DNA from 3 places in the Bacillus sp. SSR7 genome. Region 2 is predicted to be linked to each of the others. Evidence: riboswitches for the same ligand, from Rfam matches in the RefSeq annotation. Region 2 holds a riboswitch; each other region holds the start of a gene.
What was found. Region 2 has a riboswitch for thiamine pyrophosphate ahead of tenA (thiaminase II). Riboswitches for the same ligand answer to the same signal wherever they lie in the genome.
Positions count from the first base shown of each region.

Region 1: linked by a shared signal. The riboswitch ahead of tenA (thiaminase II) and the one ahead of tenA (thiaminase II) in region 2 are both predicted to bind thiamine pyrophosphate.
Region 3: linked by a shared signal. The riboswitch ahead of thiC (phosphomethylpyrimidine synthase ThiC) and the one ahead of tenA (thiaminase II) in region 2 are both predicted to bind thiamine pyrophosphate.

Region 1 is NZ_JBVVXV010000019.1:120,472-124,765, reverse strand. It holds gene AC0NJG_RS25470 (DUF3965 domain-containing protein) at 1-377, shown strand, start outside; gene AC0NJG_RS25465 (hypothetical protein) at 602-940, opposite strand; gene AC0NJG_RS25460 (SH3 domain-containing protein) at 946-2,106, opposite strand; TPP riboswitch at 2,376-2,488, shown strand; TPP riboswitch at 2,549-2,651, shown strand; gene tenA (thiaminase II) at 2,734-3,429, shown strand; gene AC0NJG_RS25450 (ABC transporter ATP-binding protein) at 3,398-4,147, shown strand; gene AC0NJG_RS25445 (ABC transporter permease) at 4,147-4,294, shown strand, end outside.
Region 2 is NZ_JBVVXV010000001.1:265,541-269,834, forward strand. It holds gene AC0NJG_RS01480 (homoserine dehydrogenase) at 1-327, opposite strand, end outside; gene AC0NJG_RS01485 (heterocycloanthracin/sonorensin family bacteriocin) at 681-992, opposite strand; partial or broken gene AC0NJG_RS01490 (N-acetylmuramoyl-L-alanine amidase C-terminal domain-containing protein) at 1,232-1,354, opposite strand; gene tenA (thiaminase II) at 1,669-2,358, opposite strand; TPP riboswitch at 2,482-2,587, opposite strand; gene ddlB (D-alanine--D-alanine ligase) at 2,660-3,574, opposite strand; gene pdxR (MocR-like pyridoxine biosynthesis transcription factor PdxR) at 3,579-4,294, opposite strand, start outside.
Region 3 is NZ_JBVVXV010000004.1:282,409-286,702, forward strand. It holds gene AC0NJG_RS10990 (arsenic transporter) at 1-404, shown strand, start outside; gene thiC (phosphomethylpyrimidine synthase ThiC) at 506-2,266, opposite strand; TPP riboswitch at 2,380-2,495, opposite strand; gene lldP (L-lactate permease) at 2,567-4,228, opposite strand.

The sequences.
Region 1 (4,294 bases), on a different contig from region 2:
ATGATTATTTATATGTAATGAAAGATATGATGGAGCATATGACGATAGGGATAATGGATCGATATGATCATTTTATTGGAAAGTTATTATCATATGTGCCATTTTTCGAAATGATCCAAGTTCCACAACATGCATATTATTGTGAAGAATTATTGTATATTTGTAAGGGCATTAAATATAAAGAAGAAATATTACGCAATTATATATTTATACAATTACATGACTGTTTACCATCTTTCTTTAAACTGTTTCTTAAAAATAAGCGTTATGCAACGATTCATGATATTCTGTTCTATTGGTGTGATGATGAACAAAGAATGAGCTTAGAGAAAAAATATAATCTTAGCTTTATTTATGAAAAATATGCTTGTGGATAAAGAGCATTTTCTATATAAATTAAAAAGGATCTCATAATTGAGATCCTTTTTAATTTAGTAAAGCAAGAAAAATGTAATTAAGACGAGAAATAACATTCCATAAAGGAGAAATTGTGCCGTATAGCTTCCTTGTATACCAAAAAAAGTATTTGTTTTTTTGTATAAATTCAATATATATTTTAGCGGATTATCTTTGAAAGATTGATACACGGTGTCTCCTCTTTCTAAGCTTCTTGTTCGTGTTTTTTGTTAGTAGGAACATGAATGTATCTAGCTATGATTAATAAAACAGCCATAAAGAATACGGGAAATACGGTAGATAAATAAAAACCATTACTAATAATATTTGTTATTAAGGCACTTAATAGAAAGATGGCATTATAAATATGGGCAATTTTTTGTTTTAGTTGAACTTGAAAAGCTTCCATCATAATTTCTAAAGCAACAAAAGCAATGATAATAGATAAAAATACAGTATTTGTATTATAAATTACTAAGCAACAGATTAAGCCTAAAAAGGCTAAGTATTCAATTAAGAGAGGTATATTGATATTGCGTGGCATACAATTTACCTAACTAAATATGGCAGTGGGTTTACTGCATTTGTTTTTTCAAAATTCCATTCTCCATTGTGTAATTCAAAATGAAGATGTTGCCCGTATGAATGACCTGTGTTTCCCATATGACCTACTAATTGTCCAGCTTGTACTTGATCACCAGCTTGTACAGTGCGATCTTTCATGTGAGCATAGACTGTTGTATATAATTTCCCGTTTATTTGATGAGCGATGAACACAACATTGCCATAGCTAGCTGAATAATATGATTTCACGACTTTACCTGCCGCCGCCGCCTGGATAGAGACATTACCCTGAGCTGCGATATCTATACCATAATGCATTTGTTCCCAGCGCATATCAAATGTTGAGCTAATTCTTCCTTGAGTAGGGAATTTGAAAACGGCTGGAATGGAAGTAGGTTGAGCCGTTTGAGCTTGTGATTGCGTTTGGTTTTGCACTACATAATGTTTTGCCACGTATCCGTATCCTGTGCCAAAACGAATTTTATACCAAGTTCCTACAGTTTCCACTACTTGTAATTGTGTACCATTTTGCAATGAACCAAGTAGTGCGCTACTTGTACTAGCGTCGCTACGTACATTAAGTTTAGGTGTTGCAACTGTGTATTTCGCATTATTTTGAACTGTGATGCCTTTTACTAAAGGCTGTGAACCATTAGATACGAATGCCTTTTGTACGTAACCTGTTTTGCCATTATGTAAAATTTTATACCACTCGCCTTGTTCTTCTTGAATGGTAACGAATTTCCCATTTGGTAATACATCTAAAATTGAAGATTCTAGATTAGGTTCAGAACGAACGTTTAATGCATTGGCATTGACGATATATTGATTATTAGATTGAAGTTTGTTTTTTAGTAGAATAGAATCTTTTTGTACGTAACCTACTTTATTATTAACAGATACTTTATACCAGTCATTAGTTGTTTCAAGTATATTCACTTTCGTATTAAAGCGAATTGTATCAATTGATGAGCTATTTGTGTTATCTTTTGTATGTAAGGCTACTTGATCGACTTTGACATATCCAGTTTTCACATTAGATAATTGTTCAGCGTTGGCTGTTTGTACATTTGTTTCTCCCATAGAAGGAAGTAAAGAAGCAATTGCGACAGTAGTTGCTGTTAAAGCAGTAGCTTTCATATTCATATAATAGAGACCTCCTCTAGTTGTATAGTTGTAATTTTATTATAGTATAAAGATATAATATAGTGGGTGTATTCACATAAATGTAATATGAAATCAATATAAAAATAAATTTTTTGAGGATAATGATTCATTTTTATCCAATTCATTAGGATAATAATTTCCAAAATAGAATATAAGTATTATATGGCTTTGTTATTTTGTTGACAATTGAGAAAATTAAAAAAGTTGATGATGTCTTATTACGGTGTTATACTGACAGTGATAATTTTATAGTTTGCTAGGAGAGCTGGTGTTGCCAGCTGAGAGTAAGACCTTAAGTCTTTGATCCTTTTTATTACCTGATCTAGATTATGCTAGCGTAGGGAAGCAATTCGGACACTAATAATGAGTCCCCGTTTCTTTGCGTATAGAAACGGGGCTTTTTTATTTGAAAATTTCATATTGAAACCACTAGGGGTGCTTGTTGTGCTGAGAGAGGAATAATCCTTAACCCTTACAGACCTGATCTAGGTAATACTAGCGAAGGGAAGTGGAGCAACGAATAAATTATAATTTTATTTGCTGTAACCACTTCTTATTTAGAAGTGGTTTTTTATTTAGATATATAAATTGAAAGGGGATAGAGAAATGAAATTTTGCGATAGATTATTAGAAACTGTACAACCAGTTTGGGAGATGAGTCATAATCATCCATTTGTTGTAGGTATGGGGGATGGCACATTAGAAAAAGATAAGTTTCAGTATTACATTATTCAAGATTATTTATATTTGTTAGATTATGCAAAGCTATATGCGATCGGTGTTGTAAAGGCAACGAATCCACAAGTAATGGGGAAATTTGCTGAACAAATTGATGGGATATTAAATGGAGAAATGACAATTCATAAACAATATGCAAAAAGACTTGGAATTTCTATAGAGGAGATAGAGTCTGCAAAGCCATCTGCTAAAAATCTAGCTTATACAAATTACATGATGTCTGTATCTCAAAATGGCACACTTGCAGAATTAATAGCAGCACTTCTTCCATGTATGTGGAGCTACTGGGAAATTGGAAAGCGTTTAAATGATATTCCTGGAGCAAGGGATCATGAATTCTTTGGTGAGTGGATTCAAGGATATAGTTCTGAAGAATACGGTAACCTTTGTATTTGGTTAATCGATTTATTAAATGAAATGGCAGTTGGAAAGTCTGAAAAAGAGCTAGATCGATTAGAAGAGATTTTCCTATATTCCAGTCGATTTGAATATTTATTCTGGGATATGTCCTATCGTAAGGAGATGTGGGGATTTGAGGAGCAAGAACATACTACAGTTTCATAATGTTTCTTTTCATTATGATGAGAAGCCAATCATCAATGAATTAAATGCTTCTATACAAGATAAAGAGTTTGTAAGTATTATCGGACCGAGTGGATGCGGGAAAAGTACTTTATTTCGCCTTATTACAGGTTTAGAAGAAGTAAGTACGGGACAGATAGAGCTGAAAGAAACAAAGAGCCATCCTGTAGGGTATATGCCCCAAAAAGATATGCTCCTGCCGTGGAGAACGATTATTGAGAATGCTGCCCTACCGTTAGAGTGCCAAGGTGTACAGAAGAAAGAAGCACAAATAAGGGCAAAGGAACTATTGCATAAATTTGGCTTACAAGGGTATGAGACAAAATATCCGAAAGATTTATCTGGTGGTATGAGACAACGCGTATCCTTTATTCGAACTTTATTAACAGGCGGGGAGATATTGCTGTTAGATGAACCGTTTAGCGCGTTGGATGCTTTAACGAAGGCATCTTTGCAAGAATGGTTGTTTGAACAATGGAAAGAGTGGGAAAAAACAATTTTATTTATCACTCATGATGTGGAAGAAGCATTGTTTCTTTCTAATCGAATTTTCGTTGTAGAAAATCAACCGATAACTACTTTAACCGAGAGGATTGTACCGCTTGATCGTAATCGGACAAGAAAAGATTTATATAAGCCTGAAGTGATAGCGCTTAAAGATGAGCTCCTTAGTATGTTGCAAAGGCAGGTACTCGTATGATGAACCGGTTGAAGGAGCTATTACCTGCTCTTACGCTTTCTAGTATTTTACTTGCTCTTTGGGAAGTAGGCGCAAGAATTGTAGATGAAATGTACATTTTACCGTCACCGTCTGCAATTGTAATGAAAATATGGAAACTAAAAGATA
Region 2 (4,294 bases):
TTTTATTTTCTCATAATTCATATCTAACATGTAATGTAGACAGTTTACACCATCCTCAATAGTATGTAGAGATTCTTTTTCTAATCGTTCCAATAATTTACTATTACAAGCAACTGGAAGAGGATACAGCTTATCTAATTTCATATTTTGATAAATTAATTCTAAACGAGATAATATATTATCTTTCTTCTTTTCAGATGTTACAGTACTTTTCATGTAATTAAGTTCATTTAATAACATTGTCAATTCATCTCTTTTTCCGTATAAATCCTTAGCTATTTTTCTCTTTAGTTTGTACGAATGGATAATAGATTTAAATTCAATCATTTTAATACACTTCCTAATTAAATATTATTTACCCATTATTATATAGATAAACAGTACTTTTTAATCCTATTTAAAATACACTCAAGCCTCTTAATTTACTATCTATTAACATTACATTAACCTTACATATTTGTAATAATTTCATTAGCTACACACTAGCTAGTAGAAATCACTCCTTAAATTAGACAGACATTTGATGATAAATCCATAAAAAAAGCAATGATTAGATTTTAAATCTAATCATCGCTTTATCTACCTCACCTTGATTTACACCTATATATCCATTAGCGATAGCTATATTCTTTGTCGGCATGTACATGTATAAAGCTAATGTTTTTTATTAATAAATGTAGTCAATATTCATATATTACAATAGCATCAGAAGTACCATTAAAACAATTAGAGCAACTACCACAGCTGCCACAACCGCCACAACTAAAACAACCAAAACAACCGAAGCAACCAAAACAACGGAATCCACCACAGCGACCTGCACAACCGCCACAACGACCACAACCTCCACAGCGACCACAACCGCCACAGCGACGAGCAGCATCTTCAATATAGTAATATGGATATTGGTTTTGCTGATCCCAATACACAATATCTCCAGACCGGTAATCATTAAGGCTTAACGCTTGTAGTTCTTGTTGAAACTGATTCATTTTCATAACCTCCGTTTATAAAATAAAACCTCATCGATGCTTTCCTATATCTCTGTTCGTTAAATCTAAGTAGAAATAGCGCTATAAACTAAGTTCAATTCATACACCAACAAAGTATGACTTAACACTAGATGATGCACCTTGTTTATGTACCTATTTTTACTATGGGCTCATTTTTATAAATAGAAATTATAAAATTTGAATTCTAGTGTTATATCTTCATGCTTACTAAGTTCAATTCATTTCTCAATAACCATGATGCCGTACCCTTTACGTTCAAGGTAGAATTTCATTCCATTACGCTGTTCATCTGAAGTTGGAGCAGTAACGAAATATGTTAATCCGTTTGTTTGTAATATAAAGTGAAACTTTAATCAGTGGGGGGTTTCTTCATCCCCACTGATTATCAGCCCTCACCAATCGGACTTTTATGGGCAGTTGATCCCCGCCTAACTTCTTTGCTTTCGCTGAATTTTGCGGTGGGGGTCTTACTGCCCATTAAAGCGGGATAAATGTGGCAGAAGTTTAACCAGTTAATGCGCAAAAAATTAACTTAACTAACTTATCGATATGACATTTTGCCGTATCCGTAACACTATCAACTTTACGCAAATCTAGCAAGAAAAAATATATAGATAGGCATTATCCATACCTATCTATAATGTTACTTTCATTTTTATCCAATTACATCTTTTACGTCTGTATCCACTGGCCACTTTTCTAAAGTATAAGCCATTTCCCAAAATGAATATTCATATTGACTACTAATAATAAAATGTTGTTTCATTCGCTTACGGTCTGATTCAGTTACTTTTTCAGCGATAGTATCTAACCGTGTAATTTGCTCTTCAACTAATGTACGGAACCAATCAGATCCATAAGCAGAAATCCATTCGTTATAAATTGGCTCTTCTGGCTGACACTCTTTTAAACGCTCACCAATTTCATAATATAACCAATAACAAGGTAAAATGGCTGCAATGATATCGCCTAAATGTCCTTCGTACGCAGCACGATACATATGTGAAGTATATGCGTATGCAGTTGGAGCAGGGATAAAATTATCTTTTTCTTCTTGTGTTATCCCTAGTTTCTTCGCAAAATTCTCATGTAATGATAATTCCGCCTCATATGTATTTTGGGCATGGTGTGCCATACGAGCTGTCGTTTCTAATTCCAGTGCTTTTGCAGCTCCTAATGTTTGTACTCTAGCAAAGTGACTTAAATAATATGAATCTTGAAGCACGTAATAGCGAAAACTAGCTAAATCTAACGTTCCTTCACCAAGTTTTTTTACAAAAGGATGATGAAAACTAGCTTCCCAAATTGAATCTACTTCTTTACGCAATGATTGTGAAAAAGTCATTTAAATTCCTCCAATAATTCATTTAATATAAGTATTTATCCACAGCTATTAACGCTTTAAAATAAAAAAACTTTCTTTACAGGCGTAAAGAAAGTGAAATTGACAGTATTTATACATAAAATAGCAATGTCTTTTCCACTTCCCTACGCTGGCATTAACCAGATCAGGTACTAAGAGTCTCAAATTCCCATTTGATCTCAGCCTATAATAGGCCCCCCTAGTGGATAAATATTTAATTATCGTATTGTATTCATCATAACACACTTCATGTTACTGTCAAAAGTATTCATAATACCACTACTTAAAACCCTTCTTCTTTTCTTACTCTTAATGAAGTTTCAATAATCATATCTAATAGTTTACTATAATGAATTCCCGCTGCACCTGCACTTTTCGGTAGTAAACTTGCTTGTGTCATCCCTGGTAATGTATTAACCTCCATTACATATGGAATACCGTCTTTCACCATCATATCAACTCTTGCATAAACACTACATTTTAATGCTTTATAGCAAGCCAGTGACGCTTTGTTTACACGTTCTTTTAATTCAGCTGGAAGTTCAATAACTTCTTCAATAGTACCTGCATCATCATATTTCGCATTGTAATCAAAGAACTCCGCTGCATGTCGAATTGAAATGATAGGTAACTGTTTACCATCAAAAATGGAACATGTAATCTCATCACCTTTTATATATTTCTCTATTACTACTTCAGAATCCCATTCGAACACAGTTTCTAGCATTGAAATTAATTCGTCTTTATCATAGACAATTTTCACCCCAACACTCGATCCACCAGAGTTTGGTTTTACCACTAAAGGAAATCCTAATTTATCTAATTCATCAAGATTAAGATCCTCCATTTTTGTAAGTTCAATCCAATCTGGTGTTTCTATTCCTTCATAACGTAAAATCTTTTTCGAAATATTTTTGTCCATACATATACCGCTAGATAACATATTGCTTCCGCTATATGGAATACCTAAACTTTCAAGCGTTCCTTGAACTGTCCCATCTTCTCCGTATTTTCCGTGTAATGCGAGCAGCGCGAAATCAATGTCCTTCGCTTTTTCGATTAAATCCATTTTTTCGTTTAACGTAATTGGAACTATTTCATACTTACTTTTATCTAAATGTGCGATCATTTCATTTCCAGTCATAATTGATACTTGTTTTTCAGAAGATACTCCACCCATAATAACGCCAATTCTCATTTCCTCAACTCCAAATTTCATTTTTTATTGTATCACCAATTATTTTGATTCCCCGAACTATGTCTTCTTCTTTCAGACGTGAAAATCCTAATCGAAACGTGTTCGCTCCTCCTCCATCAGAATAAAAAACATCTCCAGGAGAAAATGTAACCCCTTGCTCATAACACTTTTGCAAAAGCGTACGGGCATGAATTTTTTCTTCTAACTCTATAAATAAATGGAGGCCACCATCACCGGTCATTCTTTGAAACGGAATGTACTCGTTACATGCCCCAACAGCTAACTCATATTTTTTCTTATAAACTGATCTTGCCTTTTTTAAATATTTTTCAAAATATCCTTCATGTAAATATTGAAATAGAACAGCTTGATCTAATGTAGAAGTGTGAATCGTTCTTGCTCTTTTTACACTTTCTAAATGATGAATTAGTTCTTTATCTGCAATAATCCATCCTACACGTAAACCAGGGAAAAGTACCTTCGAAAAGCTACTAATATAAATCACATTATTACCAGCACCAGCAAAAGTTAATAATGGTGCTAAATGTGAACCTGAATAACGTAGTTCTTCATTAAATCCATCTTCTATAATAGGAATTTTATATTTTGAAAATAATCTCATCAGTTCCGTTCTTTTCTCCGAACTCGTGACAATACCAGTTGGATTATGATAAGAAGGAATTAAATACGCGAAATCAAAATCCTTTTTACGCAAACTTT
Region 3 (4,294 bases), on a different contig from region 2:
ATGCAGGTTTAACAGCTGCCCTTGTACAATGGCTTGAGCCAGTTGTAAATCAACATCTACTTTATGCTAGCTTTGCAATGGGCGGACTCGTTTCCCTCCTCTCTAACGTCTTCAATAATCACCCTGCACTTATGATTGGTACGATCACATTAACAGAAATGGGACTAGACCCAATCACTTTAAAAACTATCTATCTCGCAAACATTATTGGTAGTGACATCGGTTCACTATTACTACCAATTGGTACGCTAGCTTCCCTTATTTGGATGTATATCCTGAGACAAAACAAAATTAAAGTAAAATGGAAAGACTATTTAAGTGTATCCCTTATCGTTATTCCACTCACAACAGTCGTCACATTATTCCTCTTATTCTACTGGGTACACCTCTTCTTCGCTTTATAAACGACAGAAGCCCACTTTGCTACCGTCTTAGCAAAGCGGGCTTCTTCTATATTTAAGTTAGGTACTACAGTGTGATCAATCAAGTAAAGAGGTGTAACGTGTTATTGGTATAAATGACTACCAGTGTCTTTAAATTCTTTCGCTTTCTCTTTCATTCCTTTTTCAATTGCTTCTGTCGTTTCTAAATCATTTTCTTTTGCGTATTCACGAATATCATGTGAAATTCTCATACTACAAAACTTTGGTCCACACATGGAACAGAAATGAGCCGTTTTCGCACCTTCTGCTGGCAACGTTTCATCATGATACTCCATTGCACGTTCAGGATCTAAAGATAAATTAAATTGATCGCGCCAACGGAATTCAAAGCGAGCTTTTGAAAGTGCATCATCACGCTGATGAGCCGTTTTGTGCCCTTTCGCCAGATCAGCCGCATGCGCAGCGATTTTGTACGTAATAACACCTTCGCGTACATCATCTTTATTCGGTAAACCTAAATGTTCTTTCGGCGTTACATAACAAAGCATCGCTGTTCCAAACCAGCCAATCATCGCAGCTCCAATTGCCGATGTAATATGGTCATACCCTGGTGCGATATCTGTCGTTAACGGCCCAAGTGTATAGAACGGCGCGCCCTGACAAATATCAAGCTCTTTCTCCATGTTCTCTTTAATTAAATGCATCGGTACATGCCCAGGTCCTTCAATCATCACTTGCACATCATGTTTCCAAGCAATCTTCGTTAATTCACCAAGTGTTTCAAGCTCTGAGAATTGCGCTTCGTCATTTGCATCTGCAATCGAACCTGGACGCAATCCATCTCCAAGAGAGAACGAAACATCGTACTGCTTCATAATTTCACAAATCTCTTCAAAATGAGTGTATAGGAAGTTTTCTTTATGATGGAATAAACACCACTGCGCCATAATTGAACCACCACGCGAAACGATACCTGTCGTACGCTTTGCAGTAATTGGAATGTAACGAAGTAATACGCCAGCGTGAATCGTGAAGTAATCAACGCCTTGCTCCGCCTGCTCAATTAACGTATCACGATACACTTCCCACGTTAAATCTTCTGCAATTCCATTTACTTTTTCAAGCGCTTGATAGATTGGTACAGTTCCAACTGGTACAGGCGCGTTACGAATAATCCACTCACGCGTCGTATGAATGTTTTTACCTGTAGATAAATCCATAATCGTATCTGCACCCCAGCGAGTAGCCCACGTCATCTTCTCTACTTCTTCTGCAATAGAAGACGATACAGCAGAGTTACCGATATTTGCATTAACCTTCACGTGGAAATTACGTCCGATAATCATCGGCTCTGCTTCAGGATGGTTAATATTCGCTGGTAAAATAGCACGACCTTCCTCGATTTCCTTGCGAACAAACTCCGGCTCTACTCCTTCACGAATCGCAACGTATTCCATCTCAGACGTAATGATGCCATTACGCGCATAATGCATTTGCGTAACATTTGCACCTCGCTTCGCTCTAAGCGGTTTGCGATCCATCTGCGGGAAAACAGGTGTATGTTTTGAAGCCACCTTCACACCGTCATCCTCTGGTTTCACTTCGCGCCCTTCGTATGCTTCTACATCCCCACGCTCTAGAATCCAAGAGTGGCGCGGCGCCTGCAACCCCTTTTCCAGCTCCACTTTATACTCTGGATCCGTATAAGGACCGCTCGTATCATACACACGAATTGGCGGATTCGGAACGCCGTTTGTATCGCTTTGTTCAATCTCACGCATCGGCACCTTCATACCTTCTCGTGGTCCATCCACATACACTTTCTTACTTCCTGGTAAACTCGATTTCAATTCAATTTGCTCAGCTGAAACAGACTGTTTCATAACCTTTATTGCCCCCCTGTACGTGACAAGGACGAGATATGGCCAGCGTATGCCAAAATAAAAAGAGCCAGGTCCATAAAAAAATAAGGACCTGGCTCATAAAAGACATCTTTATGTAAAGCCGTTAACTTCCCTACGCTGGTACGAGCCAGATCAGGTCCAAAGGGTTAAGAAGTTCACGCGCTTCTCTCTCAGCCTACGCATACGTTAGGCACCCCTAGTTTATCACTGATTTAATTTTCAATACTTTCTCATCATACACGATAATCTGAAAAATGCAAAGTTTATTTCTTTTGCTCTTTATGGAATCATCCAAGTTAAATAATAAGCCTGAACATAAGTCATAATCCCCACAATTATTACGAAGAACAAACTATGCTTTACTGTAAACCGGAATAAATCTGATTCTTTCCCAGCAAGTCCTACTGCTGCACAAGCAATGGCAATCGATTGCGGAGAAATCATTTTTCCTGTTACACCGCCCGTTGTATTTGCTGCAACGAGAAGTACTTCAGATACACCGACTTGCTGCGCTGTAATTGCTTGTAAATTTGAGAATAATGCATTCGCTGACGTATCAGACCCTGTTAAGAATACGCCAATCCACCCTAAGAATGGTGAGAAGAACGGGAATAGTCCGCCAGTTCCTGCTAGTGCCAATGCTAGTGTAGAAGATAGCCCAGAATAGTTTGCGATAAATGCAAATCCTAATACAAATCCAATAGATAGAATTGGCATTTTAAGTTCACTTAAAGTTTCTTTAAATGTTACCACTGCATCTTTTACACTCATTTTCAAAATCAGCATGGAAATGAGACAAGCAATTAAAATTGCTGTTCCCGTTGCTGATAATACATCAAACTTCAAAATTGCCTCGTAAGGCGTCGCTTTATTTACAATAGGCTCTGCTTTCATTACTAAATTGTGCAAGCCTGGAATTTCAAACTTAAACACAAGGCTTTCCAATGCGCCGCCTGGAGCAAATAACGATTTAAAGAAACTTTGGCTCCAAATAACTACCATCACAGTTAAAACAATGAATGGAGACCATGCTTTTACGACTTTTCCTACTGTTAGTTTCGGCATAGATGTCGCCGTCGTTGCCGCAGCTACTTCTCTATTTGCTTGCCCCGATTGATAAATTTCTTTCGGTTGCCATACTTTTAAGAACAGCGCTAAACTCACTAAACTTACAAGTGCTGACGTAATATCCGGAAGTTCTGGTCCTAAGAATGTCGCTGTTATGAACTGCGTAATTGCAAATGAGCTACCTGCTACAAGTAAAGCAGGCCATGTTTGTCTTACCCCTTTCAACCCGTCCATTAAAAATACGATAAAGAATGGAACAAATAATGATAAGAACGGTAATTGATGTCCAGCCATTTGTCCAATTTTATGTGGATCAATACCTGTTACTTGTCCAGCAACTGTAATCGGAATACCCATCGCCCCGAACGCTACTGGTGCTGTATTTGCAATTAAACAAAGACCTGCTGCATATAAAGGATTTAACCCAAGACCTGCAAGAAGCGCTGCCGTAATCGCTACTGGTGCACCAAATCCTGCTGCCCCTTCTAAAAATGCTCCGAATGAAAAACCGATTAAAATAACGAGTAAACGATGATCATTCGTAATGGATAATACAGATGCACGAATCACATCGAATTGACCTGTTTTCACAGATATTTTATATAAAAATACCGACATAATGATAATCCAAGCAATTGGCCATAATCCGTATAAAAAACCATATCCAGTCGCTGCCATCGCCATCATGAACGGCATCTTATAAGCGAATAACGCCACTAAAATTGTAAGTACAACTGTAATAAATCCTGCCACGTACCCCTTCATGCGGAAAACTGCTAAAGCTAAGAAAAAAAAGATAATCGGAATAAGTGCGACTGCTGCCGAAATCCAAATGTTTCCGAACGGATCATAAACTTGTGTCCATGTGTTCATTGTTCTCTCCCCCTAAAGAATCCCCTTTTAAATAGAATAACCTCATCAATAGACTATCAGGTCATC